3 regions of the Bacillus atrophaeus genome follow, and region 1 is predicted to be linked to each of the others. Evidence: riboswitches for the same ligand, from Rfam matches in the RefSeq annotation. Region 1 holds a riboswitch; each other region holds the start of a gene.

Region 1 (4,923 bases):
CTATCGGTCACTAGGGAGTATTTAGCCTTGGGAGATGGTCCTCCCGGATTCCGACGGAATTTCACGTGTTCCGCCGTACTCAGGATCCACTCTGGAGAGAACGAAGTTTTGACTACAGGGCTGTTACCTGCTATGGCGGGCCTTTCCAGACCTCTTCATCTACCTCGTTCCTTTGTAACTCCGTATAGAGTGTCCTACAACCCCAAGAGGCAAGCCTCTTGGTTTGGGCTGATCCCGTTTCGCTCGCCGCTACTCAGGGAATCGCATTTGCTTTCTCTTCCTCCGGGTACTTAGATGTTTCAGTTCCCCGGGTCTGCCTTCTCATATCCTATGTATTCAGATATGGATACCACTCCATTACGAGTGGTGGGTTTCCCCATTCGGAAATCTCCGGATCAAAGCTTGCTTACAGCTCCCCGAAGCATATCGGTGTTCGTCCCGTCCTTCATCGGCTCCTAGTGCCAAGGCATCCACCGTGCGCCCTTTCTAACTTAACCGTTAAAAAAGAATCACTACAGTATTCTTGGTCTTACTTTTGAATGTGATGTCTTACTTATCGTTATCTAGTTTTCAAAGAACAACATCTCGAAGAATCGAATGATCCTTCAAAACTAAACAAGACAGGGAACGTACTGTTTATAAGACCTAAGGTCTTATATTCCGTTAAATATCCTTAGAAAGGAGGTGATCCAGCCGCACCTTCCGATACGGCTACCTTGTTACGACTTCACCCCAATCATCTGTCCCACCTTCGGCGGCTGGCTCCATAAAGGTTACCTCACCGACTTCGGGTGTTACAAACTCTCGTGGTGTGACGGGCGGTGTGTACAAGGCCCGGGAACGTATTCACCGCGGCATGCTGATCCGCGATTACTAGCGATTCCAGCTTCACGCAGTCGAGTTGCAGACTGCGATCCGAACTGAGAACAGATTTGTGGGATTGGCTTAACCTCGCGGTCTCGCTGCCCTTTGTTCTGTCCATTGTAGCACGTGTGTAGCCCAGGTCATAAGGGGCATGATGATTTGACGTCATCCCCACCTTCCTCCGGTTTGTCACCGGCAGTCACCTTAGAGTGCCCAACTGAATGCTGGCAACTAAGATCAAGGGTTGCGCTCGTTGCGGGACTTAACCCAACATCTCACGACACGAGCTGACGACAACCATGCACCACCTGTCACTCTGCCCCCGAAGGGGAAGCCCTATCTCTAGGGGTGTCAGAGGATGTCAAGACCTGGTAAGGTTCTTCGCGTTGCTTCGAATTAAACCACATGCTCCACCGCTTGTGCGGGCCCCCGTCAATTCCTTTGAGTTTCAGTCTTGCGACCGTACTCCCCAGGCGGAGTGCTTAATGCGTTAGCTGCAGCACTAAGGGGCGGAAACCCCCTAACACTTAGCACTCATCGTTTACGGCGTGGACTACCAGGGTATCTAATCCTGTTCGCTCCCCACGCTTTCGCTCCTCAGCGTCAGTTACAGACCAGAGAGTCGCCTTCGCCACTGGTGTTCCTCCACATCTCTACGCATTTCACCGCTACACGTGGAATTCCACTCTCCTCTTCTGCACTCAAGTTCCCCAGTTTCCAATGACCCTCCCCGGTTGAGCCGGGGGCTTTCACATCAGACTTAAGAAACCGCCTGCGAGCCCTTTACGCCCAATAATTCCGGACAACGCTTGCCACCTACGTATTACCGCGGCTGCTGGCACGTAGTTAGCCGTGGCTTTCTGGTTAGGTACCGTCAAGGTGCCGCCCTATTTGAACGGCACTTGTTCTTCCCTAACAACAGAGCTTTACGATCCGAAAACCTTCATCACTCACGCGGCGTTGCTCCGTCAGACTTTCGTCCATTGCGGAAGATTCCCTACTGCTGCCTCCCGTAGGAGTCTGGGCCGTGTCTCAGTCCCAGTGTGGCCGATCACCCTCTCAGGTCGGCTACGCATCGTTGCCTTGGTGAGCCATTACCTCACCAACTAGCTAATGCGCCGCGGGTCCATCTGTAAGTGGTAGCCGAAGCCACCTTTTATGTTTGAACCATGCGGTTCAAACAAGCATCCGGTATTAGCCCCGGTTTCCCGGAGTTATCCCAGTCTTACAGGCAGGTTACCCACGTGTTACTCACCCGTCCGCCGCTAACATCAGGGAGCAAGCTCCCATCTGTCCGCTCGACTTGCATGTATTAGGCACGCCGCCAGCGTTCGTCCTGAGCCAGGATCAAACTCTCCGATAATGGATCGCAGATTAAGTTCGCCACATCCTGTGGTAACATCCGCGTGACCTGCATCGTGCAGGCCTTAGTTTGACTGACTACGCACATCGCTGTGCGATTTTTATGTTAAAACTTTGAATTAACAGGTACGTTTTGTCTTGTTTAGTTTTCAAAGATCATCTTGTCCGCCTCGTTTGAAGCAGCTTTATTACTATACCATTCAGCTTCTTTTATGTCAATAACTTTTTTTGATTTTTTTTGAAGCTTGTTGTTGTGTCACTGTTGTTTATCAGCGACGAATAATAATATATCATTCTGAAACATTTATTGCAATAGTTTTTTTAAAAAAATCTAGAATAAAATCAGAAACATAAATAAGGCAATTCTATTTATTCCTCTAAACTCTTTTAATCTCAGGGACTGATTGATTGAATACTAATTGAACACCGCATACTTCAGTGCTCAGTATTAGTGTTAAGTGCGTAAAAACTGGCACACCTGTTTACAGTGTGTCATCTCTTTTGGACTCATTTGAATTCACCTTACAACTACCCCTTTGAATATTTTCTTCTATATGAAGAGTAAACTAAATTTAGATTTTTAGAGAGACCGTTATAAGCTTATGCTTCAATGGACCGAACTGTATATGCTGCTGTTTTAATCACTTACATGTTATCTTGTTGTTTCTTTTATTTTCTTGTATAGTAGAAATGAACTAAATACTTGATGACCGCAAGGGGAGCATTAAAGCTGAGAGTGAACGGTTTCGTTCTGACCCTTTGAACCTGTTAGTTAACGCTGGCGTAGGGATGTGGCAAAGCCAAATGAATTGCAGAACGTAAAGCAGTGCGTGGAACTTTCCCCATCCTTCCCGCACTGCTTTTTTGTTTGTCCTTATGGATTGTCTAATGGAAGGGGAATTTTTATGAATCAATCAAAACAACTGGTACGCCTTATTGAAATTGCAATCATGACAGGGGCTGCAGTCATATTAGACATTATTTCCGGGATGTTTCTCCGGATGCCTCAAGGCGGATCGATCTCCATTATGATGATACCCATCTTTTTGATTTCGTTCCGGTGGGGAGTAAAAGCTGGCCTTACTTCCGGACTTCTGACCGGTCTTGTGCAGATTGCTATCGGTAATCTGTTCGCCCAGCATCCTGTTCAGCTTCTGCTCGACTATCTTGTCGCTTTCGCTGTCATAGGAATTAGCGGATTATTTGCTTCTGTTGTTTATAAAGCCGCTGTTTCAAAAGAAAAAGGGAAATTGATTGCTTCTGTCATTATCGCTGTTTTTATCGGGAGTTTTTTACGCTATGCCGCCCATGTCATTTCCGGCGCGGTGTTTTTTGGCAGTTTTGCCCCTAAAGGCACTCCGGTATGGATTTATTCTTTAAGCTATAATGCAACCTATATGGTGCCTTCTTTCATAATATGCGCTGTTGTGCTCTGTTTATTATTTATCACAGCTCCGCGTCTTTTACAGACAGAGAAGGCTTAACATTGCAAAAACCAGCGGAATCATTCCGCTGGTTTTTTATGTTTCCTCTAGATTCGCAACCAGTACATATCTTTCCGGAGCAGAGCCGATAAAGTCAAAGGGATAACAAGTCGATAATGTGAGCGTGGCACGCGGCTTAGGTACAATGATTGTTCGATCATCTGAATCTACAATTCGCACCTTTTTGACTTTATAAGTGAATGTGCCGTAGGATGCTTTTACGATTAACTTATCCCCTTTTCCAACTTCGCCCAGCTTTCTGAATACAGTATCACGGTGGCCGGCAAGGACCGAATTATCATTTTCACCCGGCAAGACGGAGCCTGCATAATGCCCTACTCCTTTTACAAGCTCGTCCTCATCCGTTCCATGGTAAATCGGCAATTCGGCGCCTATCTTCGGTATGACCAAATCGCCGATTTTTTCTCCCGTTTGAAAGGTTTCGTTAATTTCTTTAGCTTTTGTTTTTGGTTCTGCCGCCTTAGCGGTGCCTGAAGCATTTTTTTCATTTGCTGTTTGCTCTTTGAACTGGCCGAATTGAAACAGCGCGTAACCTTGTAATAGCTTCCATGCATTTGTGGAAGTAATATATAGACCTCCGGCTATTAGGCATATGGACAAAATAAAGACTGTTTTTCGTTTGTTAGATTGTTTAAAACGTTTAATGTGCGGTCACTCATTTCTTTTACTTCAATGATGCTGTTTTACGAAGTTTTCTTATCATAAGCAGTCCGCCGGCTAGCAATAAAAGCCCAAACATAGACCATTCCGCATAATGGCCTGCTGTTTTAGGGAGCTTGGCGCCTTTTACCGTTTTTTCCACCTGTGCGGCGCTGGTTTTTTTAGGCTTTGTTGACGTTTTGCTCTCTTTTACAATCTGTTCTGCTTTTCGGATATCGCTCCCGGTTTGATGTGCTGTTTCAGAGTCTACCATGTCCGCCGTAAAAATAGCGTCAAGCAGGAATTTTCCGTTCCAGTCATATAGTTCAACCAGAAGCTTGGACCCTTGGACCGGGTTGACAGACAACAGGCTCCGGGCTGTAAGTTCTTTTTTGCTGTTTCCATTAATGAGATAAAATTTCGTTTTCACTTGAAAAGTGTCTTGAAAATCGTTCATCACATCGAGCAGTTCCGCAATTTCGCCGGCAGATAGTTCACTGATGCTCGTAAAACTTGGCAAATCAAGCAGGCGGTCTGATAAAGCTAATAGCTT
Region 2 (4,923 bases), 1.7 Mb from region 1:
GTCACATATAAACTTTCCCATTCGGTTTCCAGCATCATATCCCGCCCATAGACGCTTTGTAAGGTTTGAATAACAGAACGGGCCAAATCGATGATGTCTATCGTTTTCACATCCAGCTTCATGTCTTTCTGGTATTTGGCAAGGGTGAGAAGCTGATCCGTCAGTTTTGTCATTTTTATGGCTTCAGAGTGAATCGCCTCGACCGATTCTTTTAGCACCTCCGGTTTTTGCGCTCCCCACCTTTTGATTAGGCTGCTGTAGCTTTCGATAACGGTGATAGGGGTTTTCAGCTCATGCGAAGCATCCTGAACGAACTGCTGCTGTTTTTCATAATGCTCTTTCAGCATCTCCGCCATTTGATTAAATGTAAGCCCCATTTGGTATAATTCATCGTGTGACTGTCCCTTAAGCGAAATCGTTTTGAAGGTTTTTTCTCTTTGGATATCTTTCATCGTCTTTATCAGTTTTCTGATTGGATTGACAATGCGCCGGGCCAGCAGACTGCCAGCAAAGTACGAAGCGATGCATACCGCTGCGCTTGCCGTGATTAAAATAATCCGCAAAAGCAGCAGGCTCTCTTCCGTGTGCTCCTCTCTTTCAATGAGCTGAAGCGAGACGACTTCGCCATCTGACCAAATGACCGGTACAGCCGCGACGGCGTACAGCCTGCCATTCTGCTTTGTCACTTCTTCGGTCTGCCCGCTATGAAACACTTTCGGAAAATTCTTGTATGCTTTGTCTTTTGTCACTATGATAACGGCCTTTTTGTCTTTATCAACAACTCTGACCATCCCGTTAGCCGGAAGGTATGCCTGGAGCATATCCTCAAGGGCCACCCCTTCTGATTCAGCGGTATGGAGAGCTTCTGCAATATTGGCCGTTTCTTCGGCTAACCTTGACGCATCTTTTGACGTCAAGGCAGATGAAAAAATAAGATACACTGCCGTATGAATCAATATCAGCAATATGAAAAGCGATAAAGACGTATACAGGTGGATTTTGGTCTTTAGATTCATCGTCTACTCCTTGATTGCATATCCGACCCCGCGGACTGTGTGGATCAGCTGTTTTTCGTATGGGTAGTCCAGCTTTTTTCTAATATAGCGTATGTACACATCTACTACATTTGTATCTCCCAAATAATCAAACCCCCACACGGAAGTAAGAATTTGTTCACGCGTGAGCACCTGCTGCGGATGCTTCAGCATAAATACGAGCAGATCGAATTCGCGCGGCGTTAATTCAACCTCTTGATCCGCCCGTTTGACCTCACGCGTTTTTTCATTCACTTGCAGATCACCAAGTGATAAAAATGTGCCGGGATCTGATCCGTTTTGCCGGAGCGCCGCCCTGATTCTTGCCAAAAGCTCTTCAATTTCAAACGGCTTGGTTACGTAATCATTTGCTCCGATGTCCAAGCCCGTTACCTTATCAGGTATACTGTCTCTCGCGGTTAATAAAATAACAGGCGTATGCATGTCTGTTTTCCGCAATCGGCGGAGCACTTCAAGACCGCTGAGACCGGGCAGCATGACATCAAGCAGAACCAAGGCGAACTTTTCTTCTAATGCAGCGTGCAGACCCTCAGTGCCGGTTTCTTTAATAGTGGCCTTATATCCTTCATATTCTAATTCCAGCTGAAGCACTCTTGCGATTTTTTCTTCGTCTTCCACAATTAAAATGTGCCCTTTTTCCACATCCTATCACCCTTTCCTTGCTCTATATGAAAAAAATGATCATCCCTGTTTACAAATCCTATCTTATCATCTATGATGATCTCAAAATAAAAAATTGTATATGGAAAGCACTAGGGGTGCTATTTTGGCTGAGATAAAACGCGGCAACACGCGTTTTGATCCCTTATAACCCGATCTGGATAATACCAGCGTGGGGAAGTGCAGGATGACCGATACGACGCCTTTTTTTGCGTCTTCCGTTCTATGACTGCATATTCCCTATGGATATGCAGTTTTTTATTTTCCCAAAAAACAACCAGGAGGTCGGAGAAATGAACAACGTATGCGGCACAAGCAGAATCGCCGGTTTTCGATTTTCTTTATACCCGATGACAGATGATTTTATCAATGTGATCATGTCGGCGCTGAAGGAAACCGATACATCAAAGGTTTGGAAGAAGACAGATCATATCAGCACATGCTTTCGCGGGAAAATGGATCATGTATTTGACGCCGCCAAAGCTGTATACCTTCACGCAGCCAAAAGCGGAAAGCACATCGTCATGAACGGAACCTTTTCTATCGGCTGCCCGGGTGATACACAGGGTGATTCGTTTCTTTTTGAAGATGGCAAAAGATTGAATGACGAAAATACCCGTGAGATCCGAGCGGAGGCCCCTTGTCAGTTTGCGCTCTATCCGATGAATGAACTGGATTATATGGGCATCATTTCAGAAGCGGTCGATATCGCTAAAGCGCAAGGCACTTTTGTGCAGGGTGTGCATTATGCAAGCGAGCTTGACGGAGACGCTCACGATGTGTTCCGCACATTGGAGGCCGCATTCCGGCTCGCAGAAGAAAAAACAAATCATGTGACGATGACTGTGAACTTCTCGGCAAACAGTCCGTCAAGAAAGCAGGGATCAAATGAAAAGCTGGAAGGTTAGAGAAATTGTTGTTATGTCTGTAATCAGTGTTGTATTTGCCGTTATTTATTTATTATTTACGCATTTCGGAAATGTGCTTGCAGGTTTTTTCGGTCCGATGGGCTATGAACCGATTTACGGCATCTGGTTTATCGTATCTATTATTGCCGCTTATATCATCAGAAAACCCGGCGCGGCGCTCATTTCAGAAACCATTGCCGCGTTTGTTGAATGCCTGCTCGGCAATCCGTCAGGTCCGATGGTGATTGTGGTGGGACTTGTTCAAGGCCTCGGGGCTGAAGCGGTCTTTTTTGCCGCGCGCTGGAGAGTGTATTCTCTCCCTATTGTCCTTCTTGCCGGGATGGGCTCGTCAGTGACAAGCTTTATTTATGACTTATTCGTGGCCGGATATGCTGCACTGTCGCCGGGCTACTTGCTGCTCATGCTCATCATTCGTCTGTTTTCCGGAGCGCTTCTTGCAGGCCTTCTCGGAAAAGTTATCAGTGACTCACTCGCCTATACCGGCGTATTAAACGGCATGGCGCTCGGAAAGGAACTCAAGAAGAAACGGAAACAGGTGTCCCAGCATGCAGGGTTCTAATGAGCTCCTCAGCATCGACCGCCTGACTTTTTCCTACGAAGAAGATGAAAAGCCGATTTTTAAAGACTTGACGTTTCAGCTTCAAAAGGGAGAACGGGCACTATTGCTCGGGCCTAGCGGATGCGGCAAAAGCTCGCTGGCCCTCTGTATAAATGGCCTTTACCCAGAAGCTTGTGATGCGGCGCAGACTGGGCGCATCTCACTTTTCCAAAAAAATATTGAAGATTTTCAAGCTTCTGAAAAGCCCTCTTTACATATCGGAGTGGTCTTTCAAGATCCAGACCAGCAGTTTTGCATGCTCACGGTTGAAGATGAAATCGCTTTTGGGTTGGAAAACCTGCAAATGCCCAAGGAAGAAATGAAAGAGAGAATCGATGATGTATTAGTAAAACTCGATTTAACCGGCTTGAAGAATCAAACTATCTCAGCCCTGTCCGGGGGAACAAAGCAGAAAGTCGCGCTGGCTTGTATTTTGGCGATGGAGCCTGATCTTATTATTCTGGACGAACCGACTTCTCTTCTTGATCCTCATTCAGCACGCAGCTTTGTTCACATGATAAAGGAGCTGCAGGAGGAAAAGGGCTTCGGGCTTCTCGTCATTGAACACCAGCTTGACGAGTGGGCCCCTTGGGTGGAACGGACAATTGTGCTTGACGCATCGGGACAGAAAGTGATGGATGGTGAAACACCGGATATCTTTCAATTCCGTTCAGAAGAACTGAAAAAGATCGGCGTTGCCATTCCTCATGTCGCAGCCATGCAGGAAAACTTGAGCGCACCATTTACTTTGTCAAAAGAGATGCTGTTTACACAGCCGGTTCCCGCTTTCAAAGAAGGCAAGAATCTCCCTCTGACTGAGGATGTGTTAGAGGTAAACAGGCTTTCGTTTTCAAGAGGGCAGCGGGTGATCTTCTCAGACATCAGCTTTTCGCTTCGCGCGGGATCATTGACGGCTGTCGTCGGACAGAACGGGACGGGAAAATCAACGCTTTTATCAGTACTCGCACGGCTCTATAAACCGAAAAGCGGCGAAATTCGCCTGTTCGGCAAATCGCTTCATTCTTTTTCTGAAAACGAGCTGCGAAGGCAGATGGGATTTGTTTTTCAAAACCCCGAGCATCAGTTTGTCTCTGATACGGTATTTGGCGAGCTGGTCTTCGGACATGAACACCATAAGGGCGCAGGCGAAAAAGCGCATGATCTTTTGCGGCGTTTCGGCCTTGACCATGTTCTCACCCATCACCCCTTCGCTTTAAGCCAGGGACAAAAACGGCGGCTGAGCGTCGCCACTATGATGATGCACGATCTGAAGATTTTACTTTTGGATGAGCCGACCTTCGGGCAAGACGCGAAAACCGCTGCGGAATGTATGGAGCTGATTGAAAGCATCCAGGCGGCCGGAACAGCTGTTTTGATGATCACACATGATATGGAACTTGTCTCAGCTTTTGCCGACAACGTTCTTGTGCTTCACGACACAAAATTGGTTTATCAAGGTGCTCCGGCGCCGTTATTTTCAGAGCAGAATGAAATTATTCAACAAGCAAAACTGGCATGGCCGCTTCAATATGAATGGCTGCACCATAAACAGCAGGAGGAACATCATGAACCAGCAATTACAAACCATTAATCCGACAATAAAAGCTGCTGCTGTGTTTTGCTGTGTTGTGATGCTGTCGTTCATTTATAACCCCTACACTCCAGCATGTTTTTATGTGAT
Region 3 (4,923 bases), 1.5 Mb from region 1:
CGAGTTGGTACTGCCCCGGTCCCGTCTCATTCACGGCGTGTTCCGCGGAAAAAGGGAGCGCGTTGACTTCAGTGATGACACGGTCATCAACCGTATAACAGCCGGCGCTGATAGACGGGCCGATGACAGCCTGTATATCCGATAACCGGGAGCCTTCCTCATCTGTCCAGCGTTTGACCATTTCCCGGCCGATCTGTTTCACAGTCCCTTTCCACCCGGCATGGGCGATCCCGACAAGCAATCTGACCGGGTCATAAAAAAACAGAGGCACACAATCGGCAAAGCATAAGGCCATAAATACATTCTTTTCGCATGTATAGAGCCCGTCCGTTGCTTTAAAAGCGGATGAGTACTCGCGAGCCCCTTTTCCGCCGTCTTCATGCGTCACTTTTCGGACATGATGTTCATGTGTCTGATCGGCAAATACCCATGATTGTAAATCAGTATCAAACAACCCGGCGATTTTTTTTCGGTTTTCAACAACATCTGCATCTTTGTCATGAACATGCAATCCTGTATTTAACGATTCAAAAGGCGGCTTGCTGACACCGCCGTTTTTCGTAGTAAATCCGGCAATGATCTTTGCGTTTTTTTGATTCGTTTGATTCCAGTCTTGTATCATGAGTGTCGAGGGGGTGGTGAGACTGAATGGGTGGTATGTATTCATGATGATCCAACCTTTCGACAAACATTATTGAAATGTGTAATTTCCCACTTATTTTACCACATCTTTATGCATTCGTTTAGCGGCGTTTTTCAAATTTAATGAATAAATGTGCCGGAAGGAAGCGGGTTTTCCGGCATTTAACAGAAAAAGCGCCGCAAAAGCGTTCAGTCTTTCGGTTCACTCAAACGAACCAGGATGACATCTTCCCCGATTTTAACTATATTTCGCCAAGGAATGATCATTTCCTCTTCTTTTCCGAAAAAACCAAGAACTTTTCCATTTCCGCCGAGAATGATGGCTTGAATTTTTCCAGTGGTGACGTTTATGTCGATGTCACCGATGCTTCCTAATTTTTTGCCGTTAGATACATTCACAACATCCTTTACTTGAAATTCAGAAATGCTGATCATTCCATCACGTCCTTTGTCCGTTCTTTTTCTTATTATATGAACGGGATGGCTGAACCTTGTCAAGCATGTGTAAATTTCATTGTTCTTTGCGGGTGCTGCACCATTTGATAATAAAGCTGAGCATAATCTTCGTATAATCAACGAGCTGCTCAATTGAGACTTCTTCATTTACGGCATGGGCATTGTGCAAATCTCCGGGACCGTAAATGACACTCGGAATTCCTGCGTTGTAAAGCCAGCCGCCGTCTGTTACTGACTGGGAAACATCTATAACCGGATTTGTTTGTTTAATATGACGGTGTGAAGCTGTAAGCTCTGAAACAGCAGGATGGTGCGGGTCAACTTCAAGAGCGGGAAAAATTTCTCCTCTGTCTTCTATCATAGAAGAGCCGCCCCACGTAAAGACAGGTCGATTTTCTCTCAGCCACACATCACTATCACTCAATCGATTAATATGATCCTCTATCTCCGCAGCTACTTCCTCATGTGTTTCATTCGGATAAAAATGCACGGTAATCCATAAACGGCATTCATCCGCGATAAAAGCAGCGTGTCTTCCGCCTTCTATTACAGCCGGATTGATCGTGTTCGTGCCGGCCTTAAAGCCGGGATAGCTTTTCATAATCGCCCAGTGGCGCTCCAGCTCGCCAAGCCCGTGTATGATTTTAGCCATTTTTTCGATCGCGCTTGCCCCAAAGGTTCCTCCGCCCGCATGAATCATGTTCCGCCTTGTGCCGTCATGGAAGGTCTGGCGGCTTTTCAATTCGATCCAGCCCGTGATGACGCCGCCTTGTCCTTGAATATGCAGATCGCTTGTATCAGCAACAACGGCAAAGTCGGCGCGGTAACCTCGTTTGCAGCACTCCAGAGTTCCGGCCTCTCCTACTTCTTCACCGATGACAGATTGTAAAATCACATCTCCCGGCAGATCAATCCCCGCTTCACGAATCAATTTCAAAGCGAAAAGCACACTCGCCATCCCGCCTTTCATATCAGCTGCACCTCTGCCGATCAAACAGCCGTTTTTTTCAACAAAATGAAACGGGTCATGCTCCCAGCCTTCTTCATCCACCTCAGCCACATCCACATGCCCGTTAATAATTAAGCTTTGATGGCTGTCTGAATCTGTTCCTTTTAAAACTCCCACTACATTGGGGTCTCCCGGATAAACCTCCCACTTGTCAATTGAAAAGCCCATTTCTCTCAAGAACCCGGCAATCCATGATTGAATTTTGTCTGTGTTTCTGGCCGGCGGCGCCGGTGTTTGAAAAGAAATTAATGTTTTCGCAAGCTTAATCAGTTCATTCTTTTGTTCCTCAGCCTTTTGCAATAAAGCATCTATTTGTTTATTCAATGTCATTCGCTCCTTTTTTGTCATATAAAAAACCGCTTCATTGTATATGAAACGGCTCATGAAAGCAGCGGAGCGCAGACGTGCTGCGTACTCCGCTTTTTTTCACCGCTTCCCTCCGCTGGCATGATCCAGATCAGGTCAATCAGGGTTGAGACACACGTCTCTCTCAGCTCAAAGATAAGCACCCCTAGGATGAACATATTTAATTATCAGGCATTTGTGGTTTGTTTGGCTCTTGTTAAAAACGGACGGCCATTATTCCATAATACGTCGATCGGCATATCGAAAAATGATGAAAGTAAATCGTCAGAAAGCATTTCCTTTATATCGCCTGCTGCAAATACCTCTCCTTCTTTTAATAGAAGGGCTTTATCGAATACAGGCAAAATTTCTTCAGCATGATGAGTCACATACAGAATCGACGGAGCATTTTCTTTTCCTGCGATGTATGTAATCGTGTCTAACAGGTTTTCCCGCGCCATAAAATCAAGGCCTGTAACCGGTTCGTCCAATATTAACAGTTCAGGGTCCGCCATGAGCGCTCTCGCGATCAGCGCCCTTTGTTTTTCTCCTTGAGAGAGCGTTTCGTAACGGCGGTCCGCATAGCTGATGGCTCCCAAATCTTTTAAAAGATTGATAGCTTTTTCTCTGATTTCTTTACTCGGTGTTTCATATAAGCCAATTGAAGCATACGCCCCGCTAAGCGCAATTTCAAATGCTGAATCTGCAGGGTACAATTTTTGCTGAAGGCCGGCAGACACCAGTCCGATTTTCCGTCTGAGCTTATCACCAAGCTCAGTTTTCCCAAACTCATGCCCTAGCACCTGCATATCTCCAGAAGTGGGAAAATAATAAGAACAAAGCATATTTAAGAGCGCCGTTTTCCCCGCGCCGTTTAAGCCGTAAAGCACCCAATTTTCGTTTTGCTGCACTTTCCAGTCTATATCTTTTAGAATCCATTTCCCGCTTCGTTTTAACGACACGCGGTCAAGCTGTAAAATCATTATGGCCCTCCTTTTCATAAATCCGCTGAACTGTTTCAATTTTCATAAAACTTTGTACGAACTAGGATACCTTACTTTTTCCGAAACGTAAACTGCCTGCGCTCCCCAATATAAAAAGCCTTTAAAGCAAGGGTTTGCTTTAAAGGCTTCATCATGCCCATTATTGATGAATGTTCTTATTCATTTGTTTGATTGCCGCCTTTTCAAGCCTCGAAACCTGCGCTTGGGAAATGCCGATTTCTTCTGCCACTTCCATTTGTGTTTTCCCTTGGAAGAAACGTTTTCTTAAAATCATTTTTTCCCTGTCGTTCAGTCTTCTCATGCCTTCTTTTAAAGCGAGTTCTTCAATCCATTGTGTATCTTTATTGCGCTCGTCACTGATTTGGTCCATGACATAAATAGGATCCCCGCCGTCATTATATATCGGTTCAAAGAGAGAAACCGGATCTTGGATGGCATCCAGCGCAAACACAATTTCTTCATGCGGTACTTCAAGGACTTTGGCGATATCCTCTGCTGTCGGCTCCTTGCTTGTCTCACTGATCAACCGTTCTCTTACCTGAAGCGCCTTGTATGCGATATCCCGCAGCGACCGAGAGACGCGTATCGGGTTGTTATCGCGTAAATACCTGCGGATTTCTCCGATAATCATCGGTACAGCATATGTTGAAAACTTAACATTATGGCTTAGATCAAAATTATCAATGGATTTCATTAGTCCGATGCAGCCGACCTGAAATAAGTCATCAACATATTCTCCTCTGTTGTTAAATCTTTGAATGACGCTTAAGACAAGGCGCAGGTTGCCGTTAACAAGCTTTTCTCTCGCTGAATCGTCGCCCTCATCCTGTAATTGCCTGAACAGCTTTCTCATTTCTTCATTCTTGAGTACGGGTAATTTGGAGGTATCCACCCCGCAGATTTCGACTTTATTTCTCGACACTTTTTTCCCTCCCTACAGGAGCTGCTGTACAAAGTTAAGTATCTCCTTGGGTGGGAAAAATATGCACGATGATCAGGCAGAAAAATACAGTCGATTAGGAAAACCCTGTAAAATCAAGGGTTGCGTTTTAAAATTTTTTTACACCATTTTGTTAAACTCTTTCCTCAGCCTTTTGATGATTCTTTTTTCTAAGCGCGAAATGTAGGATTGGGATATTCCCATCATATCCGCTACATCCTTTTGCGTTTTTTCTTCCTCTCCGACAAGGCCGAAACGGAGTTCCATAATTTGTTTTTCTCTGTCGTTTAACTGTTCAAGCGCTTTTTTCAGAAGCTTCTTATCAACATTCGCTTCAATATCCTTTGTGATGATATCATCATCCGTTCCGAGTACGTCTGAAAGCAAAAGCTCATTGCCGTCCCAATCAATGTTAAGCGGTTCATCAAAAGACACTTCTGAACGGATTTTGTTATTTCTTCTTAAATACATTAAAATTTCATTTTCTATACATCTTGAGGCATATGTAGCCAGCTTGATCTTTTTTT

The links. Region 1 has a riboswitch for thiamine pyrophosphate ahead of thiT (energy-coupled thiamine transporter ThiT). Riboswitches for the same ligand answer to the same signal wherever they lie in the genome.
Region 2: linked by a shared signal. The riboswitch ahead of AAHT65_RS13985 (Ykof family thiamine-binding protein) and the one ahead of thiT (energy-coupled thiamine transporter ThiT) in region 1 are both predicted to bind thiamine pyrophosphate.
Region 3: linked by a shared signal. The riboswitch ahead of AAHT65_RS15105 (acetylornithine deacetylase) and the one ahead of thiT (energy-coupled thiamine transporter ThiT) in region 1 are both predicted to bind thiamine pyrophosphate.

What each region holds. Positions count from the first base shown of each region.
Region 1 covers NZ_CP154443.1:211,482-216,404, forward strand. Annotated here, with positions in the region: rRNA gene AAHT65_RS01235 (23S ribosomal RNA) at 1-497, opposite strand, end outside; rRNA gene AAHT65_RS01240 (16S ribosomal RNA) at 678-2,227, opposite strand; TPP riboswitch at 2,932-3,033, shown strand; gene thiT (energy-coupled thiamine transporter ThiT) at 3,132-3,710, shown strand; gene AAHT65_RS01250 (class D sortase) at 3,747-4,331, opposite strand; gene AAHT65_RS01255 (processed acidic surface protein) at 4,396-4,923, opposite strand, start outside.
Region 2 covers NZ_CP154443.1:2,746,168-2,751,090, reverse strand. Annotated here, with positions in the region: gene AAHT65_RS13995 (ATP-binding protein) at 1-1,016, opposite strand, end outside; gene AAHT65_RS13990 (response regulator transcription factor) at 1,020-1,697, opposite strand; TPP riboswitch at 1,800-1,911, shown strand; gene AAHT65_RS13985 (Ykof family thiamine-binding protein) at 2,009-2,623, shown strand; gene AAHT65_RS13980 (ECF transporter S component) at 2,604-3,203, shown strand; gene AAHT65_RS13975 (energy-coupling factor transporter ATPase) at 3,190-4,833, shown strand; gene AAHT65_RS13970 (CbiQ family ECF transporter T component) at 4,808-4,923, shown strand, end outside.
Region 3 covers NZ_CP154443.1:2,959,063-2,963,985, reverse strand. Annotated here, with positions in the region: gene pgeF (peptidoglycan editing factor PgeF) at 1-667, opposite strand, end outside; gene AAHT65_RS15110 (YlmC/YmxH family sporulation protein) at 832-1,077, opposite strand; gene AAHT65_RS15105 (acetylornithine deacetylase) at 1,154-2,437, opposite strand; TPP riboswitch at 2,525-2,630, opposite strand; gene AAHT65_RS15100 (ABC transporter ATP-binding protein) at 2,641-3,435, opposite strand; gene sigG (RNA polymerase sporulation sigma factor SigG) at 3,596-4,378, opposite strand; gene sigE (RNA polymerase sporulation sigma factor SigE) at 4,517-4,923, opposite strand, start outside.